3 regions of the Streptomyces sp. NPDC050433 genome follow, and region 2 is predicted to be linked to each of the others. Evidence: riboswitches for the same ligand, from Rfam matches in the RefSeq annotation. Region 2 holds a riboswitch; each other region holds the start of a gene.

Region 1 (9,652 bases), on a different contig from region 2:
GCGCAGCACCCCGTACACCACCCAGGGCTGCCGCCCGGTCTCGGTGAAGATCCAGCCCCAGGAGTTGGCGATCAGCGGGAAGAGCATCGTCCACAGGGCGACGAGCCAGTACATGTGGGCGAAGCGCGGGCTGAGCGCCTTGTTGCGCAGGAGTACGAGATTCGGCACCTCGTCCTCGCCGGTCCGCAGCGCCTTCGGCAGCAGGAACTTCCGGCGGGTCAGCCAGAGTCCGAGGAGGCCGATGCCCAGCGACGCCATACCGAAGCCGATCATCCAGCGGAAGCCCCAGTACGCGACGGGGATGTTGGGCCGGTAGTCGCCGGGCCCGTACTTCTCCTGCTCGGCCTTCTGGACGTCGTTGATGCCGGGGACGAAGGAGTCGAAGTCGCTGTGGGCGAGGAAGGACAGCAGGCCGGGGACCTCCAGGGCGACCTTGTTGTGGCCCTTTTCCACGTCCCCGTAGGCGAAGAGGGAGAACGGCGCGGGCGCCTCGCCGTCCCACAGTGCCTCGGCGGCTGCCATCTTCATCGGCTGCTGCTCGTACATGATCTTGCCGAGGGTGTCGCCGCTGACAGCGGTGAGCAGGCCTGCCGTCACCAGGGTGACCAGCCCGAGCCGCAGCGAGGTCCGCATCACCGGGATGTTCTCGCGGTGCCCCTTGCGCCCCCGGCGCGCGAGGTGGAAGGCGGAGATGCCGACCATGAACGCGCCGCCGACCATGAAGGCCGCCGTCATGGTGTGGAAGAACTGGGCGAGCGCGGTGTTCTGGCTCAGCACGGCCCAGAAGTCGGTCAGCTCGGCCCGGCCGCGCTCCTCGTTGATCCGGTAGCCGACCGGGTGCTGCATCCAGGAGTTGGCCGCCAGGATGAAGTAGGCGGAGAGGATCGTGCCGATCGAGACCATCCACATACAGGCCAGATGGATCTTCTTGGGCAGCTTGTCCCAGCCGAAGATCCACAGGCCGATGAAGGTGGATTCGAAGAAGAAGGCGATCAGCGCCTCGAAGGCGAGCGGGGCGCCGAAGACGTCGCCCACGAAGCGGGAGTAGTCCGACCAGTTCATGCCGAACTGAAACTCCTGCACGATGCCGGTGACGACCCCCATCGCGATGTTGATCAGGAAGAGCTTGCCCCAGAACTTCGTCGCCTTGAGGTACTTCGGGTTCGACGTCCGCACCCAGGCGGTCTCCAGGCCGGCGGTCAGCGCGGCGAGCGAGATCGTCAGGGGGACGAAGAGGAAGTGGTAGACGGTGGTGATGCCGAACTGCCATCGCGCGAGAGTCTCGGGGGCCAGTGCGATGTCCACGTCATCTCTCTCCTTCTCCTTACGGGCCCCTTGCCGGGGGCAGCAGCTTGCCCTGAAGCTCCCGGTAGGAATGGGAGGAACCAGTAGAACCAGGGAACAAAAGCCGCGCTTGTGAACGCGTTCACATTCACAAGCAAAAGTATGGCGCACGGCCCGACCGGATCTTCAAGGGGGGTCCCCTTCGAACATCCCGCCGTGACCGCGCGCCGGAAACGGCCCGCCGAGCGCCCGCTCAGATCTCCTTGCGGAACGACTCCGCCGTGTGCAGGAACAGGTCGTTCGCCTCGTACTCGCCGATCGTGACCCGTACCCCCTCGCCCGCGAACGGCCGGATCGTCACACCGGCCCGCTCGCACGCCGCCGCGAAGTCGGTCGTACGGTCCCCCAGCCGCAGCCACACGAAGTTGGCCTGCGTCTCGGGCACGGTCCAGCCCTGCTCGCGCAGCGCGTCGTACACCCGCGTGCGCTCACCGACCAGCGACCCCACCCGCCCCAGCAGCTCGTCCTCGGCGCGCAGCGAGGCGACCGCCGCGTCCTGCGCGATCTGGCTCACACCGAAGGGCACCGCGGTCTTGCGCAGCGCGGCGGCCACCGGCTCGTGGGCGATGGCGAAGCCGACCCGCAGACCGGCGAGGCCGTACGCCTTGGAGAAGGTCCGCAGCACGGCCACGTTGGGCCGCTCCCGGTAGATCTCGACGCCGTCGGGGACACCCCCTCCTCCACCTGCGGCGGCACGGATGAACTCGCGGTACGCCTCGTCCAGCACCACCAGCACATCGCCGGGCACCCGGTCGAGGAACCGCTCCAGCGCGGCCCGGCGCACCACGGTGCCGGTGGGGTTGTTGGGGTTGCAGACGAAGATCATCCGAGTCCGCTCGGTGATCGCGTCCGCCATCGCGTCCAGGTCGTGCGTCTCGTCCGCGTCCAGCGGGACCTTCACCGACGTGGCACCGGAGATCTGCGTGATGATCGGGTACGCCTCGAAGGAGCGCCACGCGTAGATCACCTCGTCGCCGGGGCCCGAGGTGGCCTGAAGCAGTTGCTGGGCGACACCCACGGAGCCGGTACCCGTCGCGAGATGCGAGACGGGCACCCCGAAGCGGTCGGCCAGCTCGCTCATCAGCCCGGTGCACGCCATGTCGGGGTAGCGGTTGAACGCACCGGCCGAGGCCAGAACGGTCTCCATCACGCCCGGCAGTGGCGGGTAGGGGTTCTCGTTGGACGACAGCTTGTACGCGACGGGCCCGCCGGCCGCCGCCGGCCTGCCCGGCTTGTACGTGGGAATGCCGTCCAGCTCGGCGCGCAGCTTGGGGCTGGTCTCGCTCACCGCGGGTCCTCCTCGGGCGTCTGGGCGTTCTGGGGCGTTCTGGGGGCCGTACGCATGACCGGCTCACCTCATACGGATGCACCAATACTGCTCACCTTAAGAGGATTGCCGGGCCCTGCGAACAGCGGTCGCCGAACCGGCCTCCGCGACAGCGTCCGGAGGAGCCTCCGAGGGCGCCGTCGAGGCGCCGAAAAGCGGGCCATGACAGGGGGAGCGCCAGCGAACCTGGCGCGCGCCGGTGGCTCGCTCCGTGGCGCGCATCCCCCGTGGGGGTGAGTTGAGACCTCTTCGAGACATCGGACACTCGCCAGGCCTATCCAGCTCAACGCTTGACAGACAACAACCGAATCGCTCAACGACCTGCATTTCCATGCCTATTGAGCGTTGTTGATCATGCAGAAACGTGACTCTTGGGAGGTGAATCTGCGACCGGCTTTACCACCTTGATGAGCCCTACTATCGGCTCGCCATGACACCAGCAGGGAAACACCAGGTGAGCCGGACGGACACATCCCGCCGGGGCAGCCGGCAAGGTCGGGCGGGCATCCGGGACGTGGCCGCCGCAGCCGGTGTCTCCATCACGACCGTCTCCGACGCGCTCAACGGCAAGGGACGGTTACCCGACGCCACACGCCGCCATGTCCGAGAGGTCGCCGAGCGGTTGGGCTACCGCCCGTCCGCCGCGGCCCGAACCCTCCGTACCGGCAAGTCGGGACTGATCGGCCTGACCGTCACCACGTACGGGGATGAACCTTTCACCTTCACCGAATTTGCCTACTTCGCCGAGATGGCACGGGCCGCGACCTCCGCGGCACTCGCCCGCGGCTACGCCCTCGTCATCCTCCCCGCCACCTCCCGACACGACGTCTGGTCGAACGTCGCACTCGACGGCACCGTCGTCGTCGACCCCTCCGACCACGACCCGGTCGTCACCGAACTCGTCCGCCAGGGCCTGCCCGTCGTCTCCGACGGCCGCCCGGCCGGCACCCTCCCCGTCACCGCCTGGGTCGACAACGACCACGAGGCCGCCGTACTCGATCTGCTCGACCATCTCGCCGCGGCCGGCGCCCGCCGGATCGGGCTGCTCACCGGGACCACCACCGACACCTACACGCGCCTCTCCACCACCGCGTATCTGCGCTGGTGCGAGCGCGTCGGACAGGACCCGGTCTACGAGTCCTACCCCGCGCACGACCCCTGCGCCGGGGCCGTCGCCGCCGACCGGCTGCTCGCCCGGCCCGACCGCCCCGACGCCGTGTACGGCCTCTTCGACCCCAACGGCACCGACCTGCTCGCCGCCGCCCGGCGGTACGGCCTGCGGGTGCCCGAGGACCTGCTGCTGGTCTGCTGCAGCGAGTCCACCGTGTACGCGACCACCGAACCGCCCATCACGACGCTCTCGCTCAAGCCGCGCCGTATCGGCACCGCCGTCGTACAACTCCTCATCGACGCCATCGAGGGAATCGACACCGGGCGCCCCGTCGAGCAGGTGATACCGACGGAGCTGATCGTCCGGACCTCGTCCCAACGGCGCCCGCCCCGCACCACGGTCAGCGCTCCAAGGTCTCCCGCGAGAGACTGACACGGGCGGGATCCGGAACACGCAATTCGGGCGATCCGCGTGAAAACAGCCGGTGAAACGTGGGTGGAATCGGATTGACCACCCCTGGTGCGTCACACAGGGGTGGCCGCATTCCTATGATGGGCGCACGACACCGCGGACCTTCCCCTACCTCCGGTGGGGATGTCCCGCCCGATCAGGCGGGCCCGAGAGGTGTACGCCAGGCGCGACGGTGGTGGAGGGGTCGATGACGCAGGGGGCCGGGACCGGTCAGGGACCCGTGGTGCGGACGGCGACGTTGCGCGATTTCCGGGTGCCGCCGTACACGCAGGTTCCCGTGCAGGAGGAGCGGCCCGCGCCGCCCGAACAGCCGGTGCGGAGCGGTGAGATGACCGACGGGGAGCCGATGGCCGTCACGCCCGTGGCGCCTGTGGCGCCCGTGACCGTGGCGTTCGAGACGCCCGGCGCGGTGGGCGAGCCGGGCAGCGGGCCCCGGACCAATCCGCAGAGGGTCACGAACGCCCCTGACGCCTCGTCACGCCCCGATCCGCGCAGCCTGGTCGGTACGCTTCCGGGCGTCCCGGCCACGGCCGTGACACCGCCGGCGCCGCCCGCCGCACCCGCCGCCGCGCCTACCGCCGAAACCGCCCCTTCCGGCCACCCCGGCAACGCCGTCCCGCACGACGAGGTCCCCGAGGGCTACACCCCCACCGAGCGCGACCTCCCCGTCATCAACCGCGGCGACACCGTGCGCGTACTGCGCCCCGAGACAACGGCCGAGAGCCCCGCCGACCCGGACACCCTCGGCCCCCTCTTCGTCGTCGGCGACGTTCACGGCTATCTCGACGAACTCGTCGCCGCCCTCGCCGAACAGGGCCTCATCGACGACGAGGGCAGCTGGGCCGCCGGCAACACCCGCCTCTGGTTCCTCGGCGACTTCACCGACCGGGGACCCGACGGCGTCGGCGTCATCGACCTCGTCATGCGGCTCTCCGCCGAGGCCGCCGCCGCCGGCGGCTACTGCAAGGCCCTGATGGGCAATCACGAACTGCTGCTGCTCGGCGCCCGGCGGTTCGGCGACACCCCCGTCAACTCCGGTGCCGGCACCGCCACCTTCCAGGCCGCCTGGTTGCTGAACGGCGGTCAGAAGACGGACATGGAGCGCCTCCAGGACGTCCATCTCCAGTGGATGTCCCGGCTCGACGCCCTGGTCGAGGAGGACGGGCATCTGCTGATGCACTCCGACACGACCGCGTATCTCGACTACGGCACCACCATCGAGGACGTCAACGACAACGTCCGCGCCATCCTCACCCGCAACGACGCGGACGAGTGCTGGGACATCTTCCGCAAGCTCACCAAGCGCTTCGCGTTCCGCGACAGCGGTGGCCCGGAGGCGGCCAGGGAGCTGATGGCGGCGTACGGCGGACGGCGAATCGTCCACGGCCACAGCCCGATTCCTTATCTGCTCGGCGAAGTCGGCACCGAGGACGCGTCGGACGGCGAGGACAGCTCCGGGCCCGTGGTCGACGGACCGCATGTGTACGCGGACGGGCTCGCCATCGCCATGGACGGCGGCGTGACCATGGCCGGAAAGCTTCTGGTCGTACGGCTCCCGTTGCATAACTGAACAGAGTGGGGGCAGGTGTTTTCGGTGAACCCCCTGTCACCCCGTGCCTTAACCGCTCTACCATCGGCTCATCCGTAGCAGGCTCTCCTCCGTTTTCGCCAATTGGCCGTTCACAGCGGGCAATCCGGCCCTACGGAGCATCGGGGGATGCACATGAACAGCGCTCCGCATCTGCTGACCGAGGATCGCGCCGATTTCGAGCGGATTCTCGACGAGACGCTGCGCCATGCGCACGACCGTCCGGATCTGGCCGATGTCGGACAGCGGCTCAATACCGAACAACTGCGCACCATGGCTCTCAACGCGACGTCTCTGATAACCGCCACCGCGGCGACGGAGTACGAGCACTACGCGAAGGTCCGCGAGGAATTCCGTGCCCCGGCCGCCACACCGGCGGGCAACTCGGTTCTCAGTCCGGCGATGCACGGGACCGCCGAGACCGGCGCGGGTCTCGCCGCCGTCGTCGCCGTCCTGGTGCCGGTCCTGGCGGGCGCCGCGGCCCTCGTCTTCCTGCTCGTCGGCTACAGCCTGAGAATGCTCAGCCCGGTGCCCGCCTTCTCCGGCACGCTGCTGACCGTCGGCTGGTTCTTCGGCGCCGTCGCGGCCCTCGGCCTGGCCGTCGCCGGGGCCGGGCTGCTGATCACGGCCCTGCGCAACGCCGCGACGCAGGTCCCGGCCGGTGAGACGGAAGGCGACTGGCCCGACGAGGTGTCACGGGCCCGCGAGGCATGGCGCGTCGCCGTACTGGAACGGGGCATTCTGCCGTTCCTGCGGGAGGCGCTGGCCGCGCCCGACGTCGAGCCGGCGCCGAAGGCCCGCCCGGCGCAGCATCTGCCGAAGATGGGCTACAGCCGCCCGGACTTCTCCAGCCCCGGCGACGGCGCGACGGCGGGCCAGCGCCCGACGTTCTCCAGCCCGGACTTCTCCAGTCCCGACTACGGCGGGCCCGAGCACCAGCCGGAGTGAGCCCGCGGTGCGAAGGCCCCCGACCGGTCACGTCGGGGGCCTCCCACCGTCACTGCCGAAGGTCAGTCCGCAAGGGGCAGATAGACCCGGTTGCCGTTCGCCGCGAACTCCTTCGACTTGGCCGCCATGCCCGCCTCGATCTCGTCCTGCGAACCGCCGTGATCACGCCGGATATCGTGGGAAATCTTCATCGAACAGAATTTCGGTCCGCACATCGAGCAGAAATGCGCGGTCTTCGCCGGCTCGGCGGGCAGCGTCTCGTCGTGGAACTCCCGTGCCGTGTCCGGGTCGAGCGCCAGATTGAACTGGTCCTCCCAGCGGAATTCGAACCGCGCGTCCGACAGCGCGTCGTCCCACTCCTGCGCCCCCGGATGCCCCTTGGCCAGATCCGCCGCGTGCGCCGCGATCTTGTACGTGATGACTCCGGTCTTCACGTCGTCGCGGTTCGGCAGGCCCAGATGCTCCTTGGGCGTCACGTAGCAGAGCATCGCCGTACCCCACCAGGCGATCATCGCGGCGCCGATGCCGGAGGTGATGTGGTCGTACGCCGGGGCGACATCCGTCGTCAGCGGGCCGAGCGTGTAGAACGGCGCCTCCTCGCAGATCTCCTGCTGAAGGTCAATGTTCTCCTTGATCTTGTGCATCGGGACATGGCCCGGACCCTCGATCATGGTCTGTACGTGGTGCCGCTTGGCGATGGTGTTCAGCTCGCCCAGCGTCCGCAGCTCAGCGAACTGCGCCTCGTCGTTGGCGTCGGCGATCGAGCCGGGGCGAAGACCGTCACCGAGGGAGTACGTCACGTCGTACGTCGCGAGGATGTCGCACAGCTCCTCGAAGTTCTCGTACAGGAACGACTCCTGGTGGTGCGCCAGGCACCACGCCGCCATGATCGAGCCGCCGCGCGAGACGATGCCGGTCTTGCGGCGGGCCGTCAGCGGTACGTACCGCAGCAGCACGCCCGCGTGGACGGTCATGTAGTCGACGCCCTGCTCGGCCTGTTCGATCACCGTGTCCTTGTAGATCTCCCAGGTCAGCTCCTCGGCCTTGCCGTCGACCTTCTCCAGCGCCTGGTAGAGCGGCACGGTGCCGATGGGGACGGGGGAGTTGCGCAGCACCCACTCACGGGTGGTGTGGATGTTACGGCCGGTGGAGAGGTCCATGACCGTGTCGGCGCCCCACTTGGTCGCCCAGGTCATCTTGTCCACCTCCTCCTCGATGGAGGAAGTGACCGCGGAGTTGCCGATGTTGGCGTTGACCTTCACCAGGAACCGCTTGCCGATGATCATCGGCTCGATCTCCGGGTGGTTGACGTTGGCCGGCAGTACGGCGCGGCCCGCGGCGATCTCGTCGCGTACGACCTCGGGCGGGACGTTCTCCCGGATGGCGACGTACTCCATCTCCGGGGTGATGTCGCCCCGCCGGGCGTACGCGAGTTGGGTCACCGCCTGCCCCTCGCGGCCCCGGCGCGGCTGGCGCGGGCGGCCGGGGAAGACCGCGTCGAGATTGCGTAGCCCGCCGCGTGGCGAGGTGTGTTTGAGGCCGTCGTCCTCGGGGCGGACGGGGCGGCCCGCGTACTCCTCGGTGTCGCCGCGGCCGATGATCCAGTTCTCCCGGAGCGGTGCGAGCCCGCGCCGTACGTCGGTGTCAACGGTGGGATCGGTGTACGGCCCCGACGTGTCGTACAGCGTCACGTCGTCGCCGGTGGTGAGGTGCACCTGACGGACGGGCACCCGGAGGTCGGGGCGTGAACCCTCCACATATCCCTTGTGCCAGCCGATGGACGTGCGTGTGTCCTGAACGGTCATATGAGACCTACTCCCTACGCCGGCATTACCCGGTAACAGGTTCGGCGGTCGACGCAGCTCAGGGATCCGGGGAGACCCCGGAACTCCACAGTCAGCGTCCTCTCAGCCCGGTGCTCCGAGCTCCCGCGTGTGTAAAGGCACCACCACGCTAACGCGATGTCGGGCGTGCTGAACAGAGGGCCCCCGTCGTTCTTGCGATGATCGGTCGGTGACCTCATCCCAGCAGACACCCGATACGCACGGCCACGGGCACGGCCACTCGCACAGCCATGGTCCGGCCGCGCCGGTCTCCAAGCACCTGCGCAAGGTCATCGCCGCGGTGCTGATTCCCTTCGCGACGGCCGTCGTTGTCGGGCTCGTCGTGCTCTGGCCCGGCGGTGCCCCTGCGCACGAACGCACCGGTGTCGGCTTCGACCGGCAGACCGAGCAGGGCGAGGTGGTGAAAATCGAGAAGATCGACTGCAAGGACGTCAACGCCGGCCAGGTCCCGTCGACGGGCGACACGTCGACGCCGGAGGGCCGGGAGGCGGAGCAGCGCCAGTCCGGGGACTGTGTCAAGGCGACGGTCGAGGTGACGACCGGGAAGAACAAGGGGCGTACGTTCGTCGAGATCGTCCAGCCGGACGCACCGCGGCAGTTTCACGTGAAACAGGGCGTTGTGGTGGCTTACGCCCCCGACGCTCCGCGTGATCTCCAGTACTCGGTCACGGACGTGAACCGTACGACGCCGATGGCGCTGCTGGCCGGGCTCTTCGCGCTCGCGGTGGTCGTGGTGGGGCGGCTGCGCGGGCTGATGGCACTGGTCGCGCTCGTCATCTCGTTCGCCGTACTGACCCTGTTCATCCTGCCTGCGATTCTCCAGGGCTCGAATCCGCTGATCGTGGCGGTGGTCGGGTCGAGCGCGATCATGCTGATCGCGCTGTATCTGTGCCACGGTCTGACGGCCCGTACGTCGGTGGCCGTGCTCGGCACGCTGATCTCACTGCTGCTGATCGGGCTGCTGGGCTCGCTGTTCATCGGCTGGGCGAGCCTGACGGGCAACACGGACGACAACACCG
Region 2 (9,652 bases):
CGTTCTCGGTGCCCGAGCCGCGCATGGCGGTCGTGACCCCGTTCGACAAGAGCGCGCTGCGCAACATCGAGCAGGCCATCCGCGACTCCGACCTCGGAGTGAACCCGAGCAACGACGGCAACATCATCCGGGTGGTGTTCCCCGAGCTCACGCAGGACCGCCGCAAGGAGTTCATCAAGGTCGCCAAGACCAAGGCGGAGGACTCGAAGATCTCGATCCGTTCCGTGCGTCGCAAGGCCAAGGAGGCGATCGACAAGCTGATCAAGGACGGCGAGGTCGGCGAGGACGAGGGCCGCCGCGCGGAGAAAGAGCTCGACGACACCACGGCGAAATACGTCGCCCAGGTCGACGAGTTGCTCAAGCACAAGGAAGCCGAGCTGCTCGAGGTCTGATGAACGACTCTTCCTGGGGGGCCCCGCCGACCGCCGGCTACTGGGGACCACCTGACCAGGGGGCTGCCCCGGCGGGTCCCGCATACGATGAGCTTGACGCACAGCAGACTCGGCCCATGCCCATCGTGCCCGACGTACCCGCGAGCGGCGGGGCCCAGGATGACGACCGGGGGGCTGCTCGGCCGGGCGGCCCCCCGTTCCGTGACGAGACGCCGCAGGAGCCCATGTCCGCCCCTCCGCCACCTCCGCCGAAGAAGCGGGCAGGCCGCGACCTCCGCGCGGCCATAGGGGTCGGTGTGGGGCTCGGCGCGGTGATCGTGGCGTCCCTCTTCATCGTGAAGGCCGTCTTCATCGGCGTCATAGTGGTCGCGGTCGTGGTCGGGCTCTGGGAGTTGACCTCCCGGCTCGACGAGAAGAAGGGCATCAAGGCACCCCTCGTCCCGCTCGCGGTCGGTGGCGCCGCGATGGTCATCGCCGGGTACGTACGGGGCGCGGAAGGTGCCTGGGTCGCGACCGCGCTCACCGCGCTCGCCGTGCTCGCCTGGCGCATGACGGAGCCGCCCGAGGGCTATCTCAAGGATGTGACGGCGGGCGTCTTCGCGGCGTTCTACGTGCCCTTCCTGGCGACGTTCGTCGCGATGATGCTCACGGCGGACGACGGCGCGCAGCGCGTGCTCACCTTCCTGGTGCTGACCATCGTCAGCGACACCGGTGCGTACGCGATCGGCTGGCGTTTCGGCAGCCACAAGCTGGCACCCCGCATCAGCCCCGGCAAGACCCGCGAAGGGCTGTTCGGCGCAGTGGCGTTCGCCATGGCGGCCGGCGCGCTGTGCATGCAGTTCCTCATCGACGACGGCACTTGGTGGCAGGGCCTGTTGCTCGGCCTCGCCGTGGCTGCCAGTGCCACGCTCGGCGACCTGGGCGAGTCGATGATCAAGCGGGACCTCGGGATCAAGGACATGGGCACGCTGCTGCCCGGTCACGGCGGCATCATGGACCGCCTCGACTCGCTCCTGCCGACGGCCCCGGTGGTGTGGCTGCTGCTCGTGGTGTTCGTCGGCTCGGGCTGAGCCGTATCCGTACCGGTTACCCTGGTAAGGCCCGCAGTCCTGGACGGCGGGCCTTACTGCGCTCCGCGGTCGCGGGGCCTGCCACATGAGGTCTCCTGGCACCGGCAGTGTGCCCATGTCCCTCCCGCAGCCGGCGGGGAGCACCGGCCTCGTCGTACCGAGGAGAAAACAGCTCATGGCACCGCCCAATCCCGGAGAGCTCACCTTTGTCGCGCCCCGTGGCGCCAAGAAGCCGCCGAGGCACCTCGCCGACCTCACACCGGACGAGCGTCGCGAGGCTGTCGCGGCGCTCGGTGAGAAGGCGTTCCGGGCCAAGCAGCTGTCGCAGCACTACTTCGCGCGGTTCGCGCACGACCCCGCGGAATGGACGGACATTCCGGCGGGCGCGCGCCAGAAGCTCGCCACGGAGCTGCTGCCCGACCTGATGTCCGTGGTGCGGCACATCTCCTGCGACGACGACACCACCCGTAAGACGCTGTGGCGGCTGCACGACGGCACGCTCGTCGAGTCCGTTCTGATGCGCTACCCGGACCGGGTCACCATGTGCATCTCCTCGCAGGCCGGCTGCGGCATGAACTGCCCGTTCTGCGCCACGGGGCAGGCGGGTCTCGACCGCAATCTGTCCACGGCCGAGATCGTGCACCAGATCGTGGACGGCATGCGCGCGCTGCGCGACGGCGAGGTCCCCGGCGGCCCCGCCCGGCTGTCCAACATCGTCTTCATGGGCATGGGCGAACCGCTGGCCAACTACCGCCGCGTCGTGGGGGCGATCCGCCGGCTGACCGACCCGGAGCCGGACGGTCTCGGCCTCTCGCAGCGCGGCATCACCGTCTCGACGGTGGGCCTGGTGCCCGCGATGCTGCGATTCGCCGACGAGGGCTTCAAGTGCCGCCTCGCTGTCTCCTTGCACGCGCCGGACGACGAGTTGCGCGACACCCTCGTACCGGTCAACACCCGTTGGAAGGTGCGGGAGGTGCTGGACGCCGCGTGGGAGTACGCCGAGAAGTCGGGCCGCCGGATCTCCATCGAGTACGCCATGATCCGCGACATCAACGACCAGGCGTGGCGGGGCGATCTGCTGGGGCGGCTACTCAAGGGCAAGCGGGTGCACGTCAATCTGATCCCGCTCAACCCGACGCCCGGGTCCAAGTGGACGGCCTCCCGCCCCGAGGACGAGAAGGCCTTCGTCGAGGCCGTCGCGTCCCACGGGGTCCCCGTGACGGTGCGCGACACCCGCGGCCAGGAGATCGACGGGGCGTGCGGTCAGCTGGCGGCGACGGAGCGCTGAGCACTGCGCGGGGGCCTCGTCGGGGCCCATGTACGCTGGGGCTCGAACGAATTACATATTCCGACAGGGGAGCGCCACAGCGCTGAGAGTGCGGCAGAGGTTCGAGAAGAACCTCACGGTCGCAGACCCTCTGAACCTTGCCCAGGTCATTCTGGGTAGGAAGTTCGGTCATCACTCAAGCTGTTGCGCCCTGCCCTGCTCCGGTCCACCGGTGCAGGGCAGGGCCGCGTCTTCTCCTGGACATCCCAGGAGGAATTAAGTGCGTACCACGAAGAAGATGGCGACCGGCGCCGTCGCCGCCGCGTTGGGAGTCTCCGCGCTTGCCGCGTGCGGGGGCGGGTCCGAAGACTCCACGTCGCCGGACGGCGAGAAGTCCAAGAGCGTGACGCTCGTCGCCCACGACTCGTTCGCCGCCTCGGACTCCGTACTGAAGGAGTTCACCGAGCAGACGGGCTACACCGTCAAGGTGCTCAAGAGCGGCGAGGCCGGCGCGGCGCTCAACAAGGAGATCCTCACCAAGGGTTCGCCGCAGGGTGACGTCTTCTTCGGCGTCGACAACACCCTGCTCTCCCGCGCACTCGACAACGGCCTGTTCACGCCGTACGAGGCGAAGGGCCTCGACCAGATACGTGCCGACGTACGGCTCGACGACGCCAAGCACCGTGTCACCCCCGTCGACACCGGCGACATCTGCGTCAACTACGACAAGAAGTACTTCACCGACAAGAAACTGGCGCCGCCGGAGTCCTTCGCCGACCTGACGAAGCCCGCCTACAAGGACCTCCTCGTCGTCGAGAACGCCGAGCAGTCCTCACCGGGCCTCGGCTTCCTCCTCGGCACCGTCGCCGCGTACGGGGACGACGACTGGCAGGACTACTGGAAGCAGCTCAAGGCCAACGGTGTCCAGGTCGTTGACAGCTGGGAGCAGGCCTACAACGAGGAATTCTCCGGCTCGGCGGGCGGCAAGAAGGCGAAGGGGGAGCGCCCGCTCGTCGTCTCGTACGCGTCGAGCCCGCCTGTCGAGGTCCTGTACGCCGACCCGCAGCCCAAGGAGGCGCCGACCGGTGTCGCCGCGGGGACCTGCTTCCGGCAGATCGAGTTCGCCGGGCTGCTCCAGGGGGCGAAGAACGAGGCGGGTGGCAAGGCCCTGCTCGATTTCCTGGTGAGCAAGCCCTTCCAGGAGGACATGCCGCTCAACATGTTCGTGAACCCGGTCGTCGACGGCGCGAAGCTGCCCGCGCTCTTCACCGACCACGGCGCCGTCGTCGACAACCCGGAGACCGTGGCCCCGGAGAAGATAGCCAAGAACCGTGACGAGTGGATCCAGTCGTGGTCCTCGCTCGTCGTCAAGTAGGCGCGGACGCCGCCCGGAAGAGCGAGGGGACCACTGCTGCTGCCGGTCCGGTCGGGCGAGGACGGGGGGCGGGGCTCGCGGTGCGCGTCGTACGGCGCCGGGGGAGCGCCGTACGAATCTGCCTCATGGCCGTGCCCGTCGCGTTCTTCGCGGTCTTCTTCGCCTACCCCGTCGCCGCGATCGTCGGCCGCGGGCTGACGGCTGACGGTGCGTGGCACTGGGGCAGGTTCGGCGACGTGCTGAGCCGGCCCGACATCGGGCAGGTGCTCTGGTTCACGACGTGGCAGGCCGCGGTCTCCACCGCGCTCACCCTGCTGATCGCGCTCCCCGGTGCCTATGTCTTCGCACGCTTCGAGTTCCCCGGCAAACAGCTCCTGCGCGCCGTCGTGACCGTGCCGTTCGTTCTGCCGACCGTCGTCGTCGGCACGGCGTTCCTCGCGCTGTTGGGGCGCGGCGGGTTGCTCGACGAACTGTGGGGCGTGCGGGCGGACACGACGGTATGGGCGATCCTCCTCGCGCATGTCTTCTTCAACTACGCGGTGGTCGTCCGCACCGTGGGCGGCCTCTGGGCGCAGCTCGACCCACGTCAGGAGGAGGCCGCACGGGTGCTCGGCGCCGGGCGGTTCGCGGCGTGGTGGCGCGTCACGTTGCCCGCGCTCGGCCCCGCCGTCGCCGCCGCGGCGCTGATGGTCTTCCTGTTCACGTTCACCTCCTTCGGCATCGTCCAGATCCTCGGCGGTCCTGCCTACGCCACCCTGGAAGTGGAGATCTACCGGCAGACCGCGCAACTGCTCGATCTGCCCACCGCCGCCGTTCTGACCATGGTGCAGTTCGCCGCCGTCGGCGCGGTCCTGGCGCTCCACGCCTGGACCGTACGGAGGCGGGAGACCGCTCTGAAGCTGGTCGACCCCGCACAGACGGTGCGCAGGCCGCGCGGAGCCGGCCAGTGGGTGCTGCTCGCAGGTGTGCTCGGCACCGTCCTCCTCCTGCTCCTGCTGCCCCTCGGCGTGCTCATCGAGCGGTCGCTCGACGGCCCCGGCGGCTACGGCTTCGACTACTACCGGGCGCTCCGTTCGGTGGAGGCGAGCGGCGGCACGTTCCTCGTACCGCCGTTGGAAGCGGTCTGGAACTCCCTGCGCTACGCCCTGATGGCCACGGTCATCGCCCTGGTCGTCGGCGGGCTGGCCGCTGCCGCGCTCACCCGGCGGGCGGGGCGCCTCGTACGGGGCTTCGACGCGCTGCTGATGCTGCCTCTGGGCGTCTCCGCGGTGACCGTCGGCTTCGGTTTCCTGATCACGCTGGACAAGCCGCCGCTTGACCTGCGGGCGTCGTGGATCCTGGTGCCGCTTGCCCAGGCATTGGTCGGGGTGCCGTTCGTCGTACGGACCATCCTGCCTGTGCTGCGTGCCGTGGACGGGCGGCTGCGTGAGGCCGCCGCCGTTCTCGGGGCGTCTCCGCTTCGCGCGTGGCGAGAGGTGGATCTGCCGATGGTGCGGCGAGCGGTGCTGGTGGCCGCCGGATTCGCCTTCGCCGTCTCGCTCGGCGAATTCGGTGCCACGGTCTTCATCGCCCGACCGGACCGGCCGACACTGCCGGTCGCCGTCGCGCGGCTGCTGGGGCGGCCCGGCGACCTCAACTACGGGCAGGCGATGGCGCTGAGCACGGTGCTGATGGTGGTGTGCGCCGTAGCTCTGCTGGTGCTCGAACGTATCCGTACCGATCGTTCCGGAGAGTTCTGATGGCCCTGCTCACTCTTGAGGACGTGACCGTACGGTTCGGGCGGCGTACGGCGCTCGACGCGGTGGATCTGGAGATCGCCGCGCACGAGATCGTCTGCGTCCTGGGGCCGAGCGGCAGTGGCAAGTCCACCTTGCTGCGCGTCGTCGCCGGTCTTCAGCCGCCGGATGCCGGACGGGTGTTGCTGGAGGGCACCGACCAGGCGGGGGTGCCGGTGCACCGGCGCGGTGTGGGACTGATGTTCCAGGATCACCAGCTCTTTCCGCAGCGTGACGTCGGCGGCAACGTCGCCTTCGGACCGCGCATGCGCGGTGAGTCGCGCGGTGAACAGCGGCGACGTGTCGCCGAGTTGCTCGACCTCGTCGGCCTGCCTGGCGCCCAGCGCCGCGCCGTCGCCACACTGTCCGGCGGCGAGCAGCAGCGTGTGGCACTGGCACGGGCGCTCGCTCCCCGGCCCCGCCTGCTGATGCTCGACGAACCGCTCGGCCAGCTCGACCGAGGCCTGCGCGAGCGGCTGGTCGTGGAACTGCGCGGCGTGTTCGAGCAGTTGGGAACGACGGTGCTCGCCGTCACGCACGATCAGGGCGAGGCCTTCGCCCTTGCGAACCGGGTCGTGGTGATGCGCGACGGGCACGTCGCCCAGACCGGCACCCCGATGGACGTCTGGCAGCGGCCCGCCTCCGCGTTCGTGGCGCGCTTCCTCGGCTTCGACAACGTCGTGCCTGCCACGGTGCACGGCGACGCCGCCGATACGCCCTGGGGCAAGATCCCGGTGCCCGCCGGCTCGCCTCAGGGTCCGGGCACGCTGCTGGTACGTCCCGCCGGAGTACGACTCGGCGAACCCGAGGACGGACTGCGCTGCACCGTCGGGGCGCGCACCTTCCGCGGCAGCCACGTCGCCGTCGTGCTCCGCCCCGTGGATGGGCCGGAGGTGGAGGCGGAGTGCGGTCTTCGCGACGTGCCCGACGAGGGAGCGACGGTCGGAGTCTCCTTCGCGGCCGAGGACGTGGTGGTCCTGGACGACCGAGAGCCGCCCTCGGCGGACACCGAGGAGCGCACGGCTTCAACGGGCGACAACGGGGCGGACTGACGACACGGACGGACTGACGAGCCGCCATCCGGTCGGTGCGCGCGGTCGGTCAGGCCGAGAGCCGGGCCAGAGCCTCGGGAGCCTCGGTCACCGAGTCGACAAGCGCGATGCGGGATTCCATCGAGCGCTCCCGCGCCAGCGACGTGAGCAGCGGCCAGGCAGGCAACCGCTCGGTCCAGTGCGCGCGGTCGACGAGGACCATGGGCGTCGGTTCACCGCGCGACTCGTAGTAATTCGGCGTCGCGTTGTCGAAGACTTCCTGGACGGTGCCAGCGGCGCCGGGCAGGAAGATGACGCCGGCGTTGCAGCGGGCGAGCAGGCCGTCCTCGCGGGTCGCGTTGGCGAAGTATTTCGCGATGTGGCCGGCGAAGGGGTTCGGCGGTTCGTGGCCGTAGAACCAGGTGGGTATACCCACGGAGCCATCACCCCCGGGCCAGCGGCCCCGTACCTCGAAGGCGGCACGCGCCCAGTCCGAGATCGAGGGACTGAACGACGGGGTCTTGCCGAGGATTTCGAGCGCCTCGTCCAGCATCTCGTCGGGATGCGGTGCGGCGTACGCACCGAGGTTGGCGGCTTCCATGGCGCCGGGGCCGCCACCGGTCGCGACCGTCAGCCCCGTACGGGCCAGATCGCGGCCCAGACGCGCCGCGCCCGCGTACGCGTCGGTGCCCCGTGCCATGGCGTGGCCGCCCATCACGCCGACGACGCGTGCGCCGACGAGGAGTTCGTCCAGCGCGTCCGAGATCGCGTCGTCGTGGACCGCCCGCAGCATCGACGCGAGTATGTCGCCGTCGGCCTTGGTCCGCTGGAACCACTCGTACGCGAGCGCGTCCGGCGTCGCCTCGTACCCGCCCTCGTCCAGCCCCGCGAACAGTTGCTCGGGCGAGTAGAGCAGGCCTCGGTACGGGTCGAAGGGGAGATGCGGGACGGGAGGGAAGACCAGCGCCCCGTCCGCCCGTATCTTCGCCGCGGCGTCCGGTGCCATCGGGCAGCCGAGGAAGACGGTTTCGGAGGTGTCGGTGGACAGCAGAGCGAGCGTACGGTCCGTCAGATCGACCGACTGGATGCGGAAGCCGCTGAGCGTCCCGCCCAGGATCACCTGGTCGAACTCGTCGAGGGTTTCGATCTCGCGGTCCAGGCCGTCCGCCCGGTGGTCCCAAGGCCCCTGCGGGCCCTGCGCCGTCGGCTGTCGTGCTTCATGTCCGTCGTGTCCTTCGTCGTACGCCATGCGGACACGATAGGCCCCGCCTACGGGTGGGGAGTTGGAGTCCCGGCGGGCGAACCGGCTCAGCCGGTGAGCGGTACGGCGGCCAGCGCGGCGATCAACCACGTCAGCGTTCCGAACACGGCCAGCAGCGCACCCGCCCGCAGCGCCGCCGCGGTACGCAGAAGCCCTACTGGCGCGCCGACGCGTACCAACGCCGCCGTCGTGTCGGTGCGGGCGTGCTTGGCCTCCAGGGCCGCCGTCAGCAGCGTCGCGACGGTGCAGCCCACGATGAGCGTGGCGCCGAGGCCGGTGAGCGGCCCGAAAGGACGCGGGTCGCCGGGGCCGTACAACGCCGCGGCGGCGAATCCGCCGGAGACGACGGCGCAGACCACGCCCAGCGGGCGGCCGATCCGTACCGCCTCCTCCATGAGGACGCGCCCCGCGAGCAGCCGGGTCGCGCCCGGGCGCAGCATCTGGAGGAGTCGGCCGCAGAGGTGCGCGATGCCGGGGCCCGCCAGGGCCAGACCGAGCGCGGTCAGCGACCAGCCGGCCAGGACACCGGCCGGGCTGCCCTCGAAACGTCCCGGCAGCGGCAGCGGTGCCCCCGAGCCGCCCCGGCTCGCGTAGGTCTCGACAGCGAGCCCGGCCGCGGTGAGCGCCACGCCCCAAGGCAGCCCCGACGGGGCGGGCTTGGGCGTCGCGGGCGCCTCCGGATCGCTGGAGTCGACGGGCCCCGTCCTGCGCGGACGCAGGGCGAGGCCGGTGGCCACGGTGGCGAGGAGTGGTACGACGGCGAGCAGGGTGAGCGCGGCGGCCAGCGGCAGGGGCTGTCCGGCGCCGAGGAGATCCTGCGCGGCTCCGTCGAAGGGCAGCCCCGTGAGGTCACCGCGCAGATGAAGGAAGAACAACAGCGCCACCACGCTGCCGAGCGTGCAGGACAGGGCGGTCGACGTGGCGGCCAGGGCGGTCAGCCGCCCCCTGCCGAGGCCCACCGCCGAGAGACCCGGGCGCGGCCGTGTGCTCGGATCCGTACGCGCCACGGCGACGGCGAACTGCACCGTCGCGGCGAGCGGGAGCACGCACCACAGCAGGCGCAGCAGCGATCCGTCAGGGTGGTTCATGGCCCAGCCGAGCGTGCACAGCAGGAGAAAGCCGACGCCCCCCGACGCCGCGGCGACGAGCAGTCTGCGCAGCAGGACGAGGGGGTGGCTGCCGCGGGCTAGACGGAGAGCGAGCACGCTGCCTGGCCTTCCGCCTCGGCCGGCCTGAGGGCGCCCACACGGCGGCCGTCGACCAGTACAACGGTGCGGTCGGCGAGGGTCGAGACCTCCTCGTCAAGGGTGGCGAGTACGACGGTGATGCGGTGCGAGCGTGCCGCGGTCGTCAACGTGCGCAGGACCTGTGCGCGTTCGGCGGCGTACAGCGGCGCCGTCGGTTCGTCGGCGAAGAGTACGGCGGGCGTGCTGACCAGGGCGCGGGCGACGGCGACGCGCTGGCGCTGCGACTGCAGCAGG
Region 3 (9,652 bases), on a different contig from region 2:
CGCCACAGCAGGGTGTCGGCCCGCGCGTGGTGCCCCGCGTACTGCACGAAGCGGCCGAACTGCTCGGACCAGAAGTACGGCACCGGGTCGTACGGCTCGTGCGACTCGCCCACGATGTCGGCGGCGACCGTGCGCGGCCCCTGGAGCGCGTTGTCCCAGTGGTGCACCATCAGCCGCTCGCCGTAGCGGGCCGAGGGGAACGAGGCGCAGTCCCCGACCGCGTACACGCAGGGGTGTGATGTGCGCAGCCGGTCGTCGGCCGTGACGGCGCCCTCGGGTCCTGTCTCGATGCCGGAGCCCGCCAGCCAGGCCGTGGCCGGTCTGGCGCCGATGCCCACGACCACCGCGTCCGCCGCCAGCTCACGGCCGTCCGCGAGGACCACCCTGCCGGGCTCGACGGTCGCCACGCGCGCGTGGGTGAGGAGTTCGGCGCCACTCTCCGCGTACCAGTGCGCCATCGGAGTGGCGACCTCGGCGGGCAGGGCACCGGCGAGCGGACGGCCCGCTGCCTCGACGACGGTCACCGCGCAGTCGGCCTCCCTGGCCGCGGTGGTGAACTCGGCGCCGATCCAGCCCGCGCCGACCACGACGACGTGCCGCTTGCGGTCCAGGACGGGGCGCAGCCGCGCGGCGTCGTCCAGGGTGCGCAGCAGATGGACGCCGGGGACGCCTTCCGCGCCCGGCAGCGTGATCGGTTCGGCGCCGGTGGCGAGGACCAGCACGTCGTACGGAACCGGCCCCGACTCCGTGTCCAGTTCCTGGTCCCCGGTGCGTACGCCGGTCACGTCGAGGCCCAGCCGCAGTTCCACGGAGAGCGCTTCGAAGTCCACGTCGAAGGCCGAACTCTCCGCCGTCCCCAGGAGGACGGCCTTGGAGAGCGGGGGCCGGTCGTAGGGCTGGTGCCTCTCGGCGCCGATGAGGATGACCGGGCCCTCGTAGCCCAGTTCGCGCAGTGCCACGGCGGTCTGCACGCCCGCCATACCCGCGCCGACGATGACGGTGCGCCGCTCGTCCGTCTGCTTCCGCTGCTCGTTCACCCGATCACCTTAAGGACCCGGCAGGGCGACGACTCCCTTACAGGGCGCGGGGACAGGGGGTTACGCTGACCTCTGAAGCACTTATCGGCAGTAGCGAACAAGAGACTTCACACCTCGCGGGAGCCCGGACGCACCGGGCTGAGAGGGAGGCTGACGCGGCCTCCGACCGTACGAACCTGATCCGGGTCATGCCGGCGAAGGGAGGAGCTGGACGCCCATGCGGTCATCTCATACAGACGTCTTGGTCGTCGGGGGCGGGATCATCGGTCTCGTCACCGCCTGGCGCGCGGCGCAGCGCGGACTCGCCGTCACCGTCGTCGATCCCGAGCCGGGCGGCGGCGCCGCCCAGGTCGCCGCCGGGATGCTCGCCGCCGTCAGCGAACTCGACCACGGCGAACAGACCCTGCTGGGGCTGAACATCGCCTCCGCGCGGCTCTACCCCGACTTCGTCGCCGAGTTGGAGTCGGCCACCGGCCAGGACACCGGCTACCGCGCCTGCGGCACGCTCGCCGTCGCTCTGGACACCGACGACCGCGCGCGACTGCGTGAACTCCACGCCCTCCAAGGGAGGTCGGGTCTGGAGTCCGAATGGCTCACCGGCCGTGAGTGCCGGCGACTGGAGCCGATGCTCGCTCCGGGAGTACGCGGCGGGCTGCGCGTCGACGGCGACCACCAGATCGACCCGCGCAGGCTCGCCGCCGCCCTCGTGACGGCCTGCGAGCGGGCGGGGGTGGTCTTCCACCGGGCCTGGGCCGAGCGCCTGCGGGTGGTCCGGGACCGGGCCGCCGGGGTCATCGTCGCCGACGGCACGGAACTCGCCGCGGACCAGGTCGTCATCGCCGGCGGCAGCCTCAGCGGGCAGCTCTCGGGCGTGCCGGACGACGTGCTGCCGCCGGTACGCCCCGTCAAGGGCCAGGTCCTGCGGCTGACGGTGCCGCGCCCGTACGCCCCGTTCCTGTCCCGGACGCTGCGCGCCGAGGTCCGCGGCAGCCATGTCTATCTGGTGCCGCGCGAGAACGGCGAGCTGGTCGTGGGCGCTACGAGCGAGGAGCTGGGCTGGGACACGACGGTGACGGCGGGCGGGGTGTACGAGCTGCTGCGCGACGCCCACGAACTCCTCCCCGGCATCACCGAACTCCCGCTCACCGAGACCCGCGCCGGGCTCCGTCCGGCCTCGCCGGACAACGCCCCGCTGCTCGGGCCGACCGCCCTGCCCGGCCTTCATCTGGCGACGGGGCACCACCGCAACGGGGTGCTCCTGACGCCCGTCACCGGCCGGGTGATGGCGACCGTGCTCACGACGGGTGAACTCCCCGACGACGCACTCCCCTTCACGCCCGGCCGCTTCTCGTCCGCCGTCGTCTCCGTAGGTCAGGAGCAGCACGCATGACCGACACCGTGCATTCGTCCGTGAACGAGTCCGCGAAGGGACCCGTGACCGTCTCCGTGAACGGAGAGGCCCGCGTCCTCGCCGGCCGCGTCACCCTTGACGTCCTCGTCGCGACCCTCACCCCCGCCCCGTCAGGCGTCGCCGCCGCCCTCAACGAGACCGTCGTCCCGCGCGGGCGCTGGTCGGCCACCACCCTGGCCGACGGCGACCGCGTCGAAGTCCTCACCGCCGTCCAAGGAGGCTGAGCCCGATGTCCGACGACCGGCTCGTGATCGGCGACACCGTCCTCAACTCCCGGCTCATCATGGGTACGGGCGGCGCGCCCAGCCTCGGCGTACTGGAAAGGGCCCTGACCGCGTCGGGCACCGAACTCACCACCGTCGCCATGCGCCGGCTGGACCCCACCGTGCAGGGCTCGGTCCTGTCCGTGCTCGACCGGCTGGGCATCCGGGTCCTGCCGAACACGGCGGGCTGTTTCACCGCGGGCGAGGCCGTCCTCACCGCCCGCCTCGCCCGCGAGGCCCTGGGCACCGACTGGATCAAACTCGAAGTGGTCGCGGACGAACGGACGTTGCTGCCCGACCCGATCGAACTGCTCGACGCCGCCGAGACGTTGGTGGACGACGGCTTCACCGTCCTGCCGTACACGAACGACGACCCGGTGCTCGCCAGAAAGCTTCAGGACGTCGGCTGCGCGGCGATCATGCCGCTCGGTTCCCCGATCGGGTCCGGTCTGGGCATCCGTAACCCGCACAACTTCCAGCTGATCACCGACCACGCGCGCGTGCCGGTCATCCTGGACGCGGGCGCCGGTACGGCGTCGGACGCCGCGCTCGCCATGGAGCTGGGCTGCGCTGCGGTCATGCTGGCGTCGGCGGTCACGCGCGCCCAGGAGCCCGTCCTGATGGCCGAGGCGATGCGGCACGCGGTCGAGGCGGGCCGGCTGGCCCACCGCGCGGGCCGCATCCCGCGCCGGCACTTCGCGGACGCCTCGTCTCCTACGGAGGGCCTGGCGAAGCTGGACCCGGAACGGCCGGCTTTCTGACGGCGGGGGAGGGCCGACGGCCGATTGCCGCGATGCGGTGTGCGTGCTGTCACAAGACGGCTCCATTGGCGCGTCGGAGCTGACCGGGGGCTGCGGGACTGTCGGTGGCGGCTCGTAGACTCAACGGGTGGATACGACGCTCAAGGACCCTCTGGTCGGGCACGTGCTCGACGGCCGTTACCGCGTCGACGCGCGCATCGCCGTCGGCGGCATGGCCACGGTCTACCGCGCTGTCGACACCCGGCTCGACCGGGTCCTGGCCCTGAAGGTGATGCACCCGGCCCTGGCGACCGACGCCGTCTTCGTGGAGCGCTTCATCCGCGAGGCCAAGTCCGTGGCGCGCCTCGCGCATCCGAACGTGGTGGGGGTCTTCGACCAGGGCGCCGAGGGCGCGTACGTCTACCTGGCGATGGAGTACGTCGAGGGGTGCACGCTGCGGGACGTCCTGCGCGAGCGCGGCGCTCTCCAGCCGCGCGCCGCCCTCGACATCCTGGAGCCGATGCTGGCGGCGCTGGGCGCCGCCCACCGGGCCGGCTTCATCCACCGCGACATCAAGCCGGAGAACGTGCTGATAGGGGACGACGGCCGGGTGAAGGTCGCCGACTTCGGTCTCGTACGGGCCGTCGGCTCCGTCACCAACACCACGGGGACGATCCTCGGCACGGTCTCGTATCTCGCACCGGAGCAGATCGAGTACGGCACCTCCGACACCCGCGTCGACGTGTACGCCTGCGGTGTGGTCCTGCACGAGATGCTGACCGGCACCAAGCCGCACGGCGGCGACACCCCCGCGCAGGTGCTCTACCTCCATCTGAACGAGGACGTGCCCCCGCCGTCCGCCGCGGTGCCCGGCATGGCGATCGAGCTGGACGAGCTGGTCGCGGCGGCCACCGCCCGCAATCCGGAGATCCGTCCCGAGGACGCCGTGGCGCTCCTCGCGCTGACCCGCCGGACGCGCGCGGCGCTCGACGACGCGCAGCTGGACGCGGTGCCGCCGCAGGCCACGACCGACGGTGCGGGAGGCGGCACGGGAGCCGGTGCGGGCGTCGGGCTCGCGTCCGAGCCGTCCCAGGACAGCCACGACGGCGCCACCGGCGGCGGGACCGGACCGCGCTCCCCGGACGCTTCCCTGTCAGCGCACGAGGGCTCCGTGGCCGCGCACGACGGCTCCGACGACCGTACGAGCGTGATCCCGCGCCTCGTCCGCCCCCACGCGGCCTCCGACGGATCCGATACGCCCGACCCGTCGGCCGCCTCCTCGGGAGACGACGGCGTCCGCCGCACCAGCCGCCTCACGATGCCGCCGCCAGGACCGGCCGCTCCACCCGCTCAGCCGCCCGAGCGGCGCCTGGGCGGGCGCGGGGGCTCCGGACCCCGTAGGGGCGTGCTGGCGATCGTGGTGGCCGCTCTGCTGGTGTTCGGTGTGGGTGTCGGCGTCTGGTACATCAACTCCGGGCAGTTCACCCGTGTCCCGTCCCTCCTCGGGCAGACCGAGCAGGCAGCGAAGAAGCGCCTCGGCGACGCCGGCCTGGACGCGAAGGTCCAGGAGGACTTCAGCGAGACGTTCGAGCGCGGCACGGTCATGCGTACCGACCCCGAGCCGCGCTCACGGATACGGGGCAACGGTTCGGTGACCCTCGTCATCTCACGCGGCCCGGAGATCGTGCGGGTCCCCGACCTGACCGGCAAGTCACTGGCCGACGCCAAGGACGCGCTGAAGAAGGTGGGGCTGGCGCCGGGCGTCGTCGCCCGGTCCTTCGACGAGGAGACCGACCAGGGCGACATCATCCGCTCCCAGCCGAAGGCGGGTACGGAGCTGCGGCCCGACGCGGGAGTGGCGCTGGTCGTCAGCAAGGGCAGGCCGGTCCATATGCCCGACGTGACCGGCCAGTCCGAGGAGGAGGCGACCGCCTCACTCGAAGACGCCGGACTCGATGTGAAGATCGCGGCCGAGCGGGTCAACTCCCCTGAGGACGCCGGGTCGGTGGCCGGGCAGTCCGCGAAGGAGGGCGCCAAGCTCGCCCGCGGCGACACCGTCACGCTGACCATCTCCAAGGGCCCACGGATGATCGCCGTCCCGGATGTCACGGGGAAGTCGATAAACGCCGCCAGGACCGAGCTGACCGAGGCGGGCTTCGAGGTGGAGGTCGACCGGAGCTTCCCGTTCCTGGACGACACGGTGTCGAAGCAGTCCGTCGACGGCGGCGAGAAGGCCGCCGAGGGCAGCACCATCACCATCACGACCAAGGGAATCTGAGGCTTGACGCTCCCCGACCGCCCGCGCAATCCCGTCGGCGGCCATGTTCCGGTGGCGGGCGGCCTCGCCCGCGTGGGGCTGGCCTGGGCGCGTGACATCGGCGCCGAGACCGTCCAGGTCTTCGTCGCCAATCCACGCGGCTGGGCGACACCGGCCGGAAATCCGGCGCAGGACGAGCGGTTCCGAACGGAGTGCGCCGCCGAGGGGCTGTCGGCGTACATCCACGCGCCGTATCTGATCAACTTCGGCTCCCACACGCCGGAGACGGCCGAGAGGTCCGTGGACTCGCTCCGGCACAGCCTCCGGCGGGGCCGGGAGATCGGCGCGCCGGGGGTCGTCGTGCACACCGGTTCGGCGACCGGCGGGCGGTCGCGCGAGGTCGCGCTGGCGCAGGTACGGGAGCGGATGCTGCCGCTCCTCGACGAATTGACGCACGACGACGACCCGTATCTGCTGCTGGAGTCGACCGCCGGGCAGGGCTCCTCGCTCTGCTCGCTCGCCGAGGACTTCGGACCGTACTTCGAGGCGCTCGACTCGCACCCCAGGCTCGGTGTCTGCCTCGACACATGCCACATCTTCGCGGCGGGCCATGATCTGGCGGCACCCGGCGGGACGCACCGGACCCTGGACGAGCTGGTGAAGACGGTGGGGCCGGGGAGGCTGAGGCTGATCCACGCCAACGACTCGAAGGACGTGTCGGGCGCCCGTAAGGACCGGCATGTGAATGTCGGCGCGGGCCATATCGGCGAGGCGCCGTTCCGGGCGCTGTTCTCGCATCCGGCGACCGAGGGCGTGCCGCTGGTGATCGAGACCCCCGGCGGCAAAGAGGGGCACGCGGCGGACGTGGCCCTCCTGAAGAAGCTGCGCGAGGAAGCTCCCTAGAGTTCGGGTCCCTCGCCGGGGCCTTCCTGGTATGAGTAACGCTGCTCGCGCCAGGGGTCGCCGACGTTGTGATAGCCGCGTTCCTCCCAGAAGCCGCGGCGGTCGGCGGTCATGTATTCCACGCCCCGGACCCATTTCGGGCCCTTCCACGCGTACAGATGCGGAAGGACGAGCCGCAGTGGAAATCCGTGCTCGGCGGTGAGGAGTTCGCCGCCTTTGTGCGTGGCGAAGATGGACCGTTCCGATGTGAAGTCGTCGAGACGGACATTGGCGCTGTAGCCGTACTCGGCCCAGACCATGACATGAGTCACGCTCGGCGCCGGCGGAGCCAGTTCCAGGAGCGTACGGGCGAGCACTCCGCCCCATTCGGCCCCGAGCATGCTGAATTTTGTCACGCAATGCAGATCGGCGACGACTGTCGAGAACGGCAGCGCCGAGAACTCCTCGTGATTCCAGCACCGCTTGTCTCCGTCGGCCGTCGCACCGAAGACCCGGAACTCCCAGCGGTCCGGCTTGAACTTGGGCACCGGGCCGTAATGGGTGACCGGCCAGCCCCGCTGCAGCCGCTGCCCCGGTGGGAGCCCGGACTGCGCCGACTCCCGCTCTTCCCGGCTTTCCGGCTGCCCCATGCCTTCCATGGTGACAGACGGCGAAGGGTGGTCATGACCAGGTACGGTCCGATTCGGGCAACTACTACTAAGTGGGTCCTTACTGGACGGCTTTCTGGCACGGTGCGAGGATGCGCGCATCCTGGCCAGTCCCCGTGTCCCCCGTGTGGAAGGAGCCTCTGCGATGCAGGGCGACCCCGAGGTCATCGAGTTCCTCAATGAGCAGCTGACCGCCGAATTGACCGCGATCAACCAGTACTTCCTGCATGCCAAAATGCAGGAGAACTTCGGCTGGACGAAGCTTGCGAAGTACACACGGTCCGAATCGTTCGACGAAATGAAGCACGCGGAGACCCTGACCGACCGGATTCTCTTCCTGGAAGGCCTGCCGAATTATCAGCGGCTTTTCCATGTACGGGTCGGCCAGACGGTCACCGAGATGTTCCAGGCCGACCGGCAGATCGAGGCGGAGGCGATCGACCGGCTGCGGCGCGGGGTCGAGGTGATGCGCGCCAAGGGCGACATCACATCGGCGAAGATCTTCGAGTCGATCCTCAAGGACGAGGAGCACCACATCGACTATCTCGACACGCAGCTGGAACTGGTCGAGAAGCTCGGCGAGGCGCTGTACATCGCCCAGGTGATCGAGCAGCCGGACAGCTGACGAGCCCCGGCACGCCGACGCGTCAGGCGGCTTCCAGGCCCGCCCGGGAGGCCACCGCCCGCACGAGGGCCGGCTGAGCCGCCGGTGGCTCAGCGATCGCCGTCTCCACGGCCGCCGCGGTCGGCACTGCCTCGGTCGCCGGCAGCTCGCGGCGCGGACAGCCGCCACGGCCGAGGATCGACTGGATGCTGCGTACGCACGAACCGCAGTCCGTGCCGGCCTTCGAAGCCGACGCCATCTGGCGGGGAGTGCAGGCGCCGGCCTCCGCGTGTTCCCTGACCTGCTTCTCGGTGATGCCGAAGCATGAGCAGACGTACACGCGGTTCACCTCCCGGCGGGATCGTATGGCTGGCACCCTCCGTCTTCCACGGTGAGGCAAACCTAACCTTACCTTCCCTCCGGGGCGCACGACAGTCCCCCCTACGCAGGTGGGGCGCGGATCACATCGCGATCCGCGCCCCACCGTGCGTACTGCCGTGACGAGCTACTGCGCCCGGTACATCTCCGCGACCAGGAAAGCCAGATCGAGCGACTGGCTGCGGTTGAGCCGGGGGTCGCAGGCCGTCTCGTACCGCTGGTGCAGGTCGTCGACAAAGATCTCGTCGCCGCCACCCACGCACTCGGTGACGTCCTCGCCGGTCAGCTCGACATGGATGCCGCCCGGATGCGTACCGAGGGCCTTGTGGACCTCGAAGAAGCCCTTGACCTCGTCGAGCACGTCGTCGAACCGGCGGGTCTTGTGGCCGGACGCCGCCTCGAAGGTGTTGCCGTGCATCGGGTCGGTCACCCACGCCACCGTCGCGCCGGACGCGGTGACCTTCTCGACCAGTTCGGGGAGCTTGTCCCTGACCTTGTCGGCGCCCATCCGGACGATGAAGGTCAGCCGGCCGGGCTCGCGGTCGGGGTCGAGCCGGTCGACGTAGCTGAGCGCGTCGTCGACCGTCGTCGTCGGGCCGAGCTTGATCCCGATCGGGTTGGCGATCTTCGAGGCGAACTCGATGTGCGCGCCGTCCATTTGACGGGTGCGCTCGCCGATCCAGACCATGTGCCCGGAGACGTCGTACAGCTTGCCGGAGCGCGAGTCGACGCGGGTCAGCGCCGACTCGTAGTCGAGGAGCAGCGCCTCGTGCGAGGAGAAGAACTCGACCGTACGGAACTCCGCCGGGTCGGTGCCCGCCGCCTTCATGAAGTTCAGCGCGTTGTCGATCTCGCGGGCGAGCCGTTCGTAACGCTGGCCGGACGGGGACGACTTCACGAAGTCCTGGTTCCAGGCGTGCACCTGGCGCAGGTCCGCGTAGCCGCCGGTGGTGAAGGCGCGCACCAGATTGAGCGTCGCGGCGGACGCGTGGTACATACGCTTCAGGCGCTCGGGGTCCGGGACTCTGGCGGCCTCGGTGAAGGCGAAGCCGTTGACGGAGTCGCCGCGGTAGGTGGGCAGCGTCACACCGTCACGCGTCTCGGTGGGCTTGGAACGCGGCTTCGAGTACTGGCCGGCGATCCTGCCCACCTTCACCACCGGCACCGACGCCGCGTAGGTGAGGACCGCGCCCATCTGGAGCAGGGTCTTGAGCTTGCTGCGGATCTGCTCGGCGGACACACCGTCGAAGGCCTCGGCGCAGTCGCCGCCCTGGAGCAGGAACGCCTCGCCCTTGGCGACGGCGCCCATCCTGGCGCGCAGTTGGTCGCACTCGCCCGCGAAGACGAGCGGCGGATAGCTTTCGAGCTCCGCGACGGCGGCGCGCAGGGCCTCGGCATCGGGATACTCGGGC

Evidence for each region. Region 2 has a riboswitch for thiamine pyrophosphate ahead of ACIBLA_RS33300 (thiamine ABC transporter substrate-binding protein). Riboswitches for the same ligand answer to the same signal wherever they lie in the genome.
Region 1: linked by a shared signal. The riboswitch ahead of thiC (phosphomethylpyrimidine synthase ThiC) and the one ahead of ACIBLA_RS33300 (thiamine ABC transporter substrate-binding protein) in region 2 are both predicted to bind thiamine pyrophosphate.
Region 3: linked by a shared signal. The riboswitch ahead of thiO (glycine oxidase ThiO) and the one ahead of ACIBLA_RS33300 (thiamine ABC transporter substrate-binding protein) in region 2 are both predicted to bind thiamine pyrophosphate.

Annotation. Positions count from the first base shown of each region.
Region 1 is NZ_JBITIB010000046.1:28,844-38,495, reverse strand. Features, by position in the region: gene ACIBLA_RS35470 (cytochrome ubiquinol oxidase subunit I) at 1-1,305, opposite strand, end outside; gene hisC (histidinol-phosphate transaminase) at 1,538-2,632, opposite strand; gene ACIBLA_RS35460 (LacI family DNA-binding transcriptional regulator) at 3,102-4,214, shown strand; gene ACIBLA_RS35455 (metallophosphoesterase) at 4,441-5,823, shown strand; gene ACIBLA_RS35450 (hypothetical protein) at 5,971-6,789, shown strand; gene thiC (phosphomethylpyrimidine synthase ThiC) at 6,852-8,594, opposite strand; TPP riboswitch at 8,589-8,731, opposite strand; gene ACIBLA_RS35440 (YibE/F family protein) at 8,803-9,652, shown strand, end outside.
Region 2 is NZ_JBITIB010000038.1:34,476-44,127, reverse strand. Features, by position in the region: gene frr (ribosome recycling factor) at 1-392, shown strand, start outside; gene ACIBLA_RS33310 (phosphatidate cytidylyltransferase) at 392-1,462, shown strand; gene rlmN (23S rRNA (adenine(2503)-C(2))-methyltransferase RlmN) at 1,638-2,750, shown strand; TPP riboswitch at 2,806-2,930, shown strand; gene ACIBLA_RS33300 (thiamine ABC transporter substrate-binding protein) at 3,010-4,104, shown strand; gene ACIBLA_RS33295 (ABC transporter permease) at 4,230-5,843, shown strand; gene ACIBLA_RS33290 (ABC transporter ATP-binding protein) at 5,843-6,931, shown strand; gene ACIBLA_RS33285 (Rossmann fold nucleotide-binding protein) at 6,981-8,159, opposite strand; gene ACIBLA_RS33280 (hypothetical protein) at 8,219-9,376, opposite strand; gene ACIBLA_RS33275 (ATP-binding cassette domain-containing protein) at 9,358-9,652, opposite strand, start outside.
Region 3 is NZ_JBITIB010000033.1:50,213-59,864, forward strand. Features, by position in the region: gene ACIBLA_RS31415 (NAD(P)/FAD-dependent oxidoreductase) at 1-980, opposite strand, end outside; TPP riboswitch at 1,144-1,258, shown strand; gene thiO (glycine oxidase ThiO) at 1,255-2,427, shown strand; gene thiS (sulfur carrier protein ThiS) at 2,424-2,672, shown strand; gene ACIBLA_RS31430 (thiazole synthase) at 2,678-3,472, shown strand; gene ACIBLA_RS31435 (PASTA domain-containing protein) at 3,600-5,729, shown strand; gene ACIBLA_RS31440 (deoxyribonuclease IV) at 5,733-6,611, shown strand; gene ACIBLA_RS31445 (sulfite oxidase-like oxidoreductase) at 6,608-7,240, opposite strand; gene bfr (bacterioferritin) at 7,404-7,883, shown strand; gene ACIBLA_RS31455 ((2Fe-2S)-binding protein) at 7,906-8,211, opposite strand; gene ACIBLA_RS31460 (class II 3-deoxy-7-phosphoheptulonate synthase) at 8,368-9,652, opposite strand, start outside.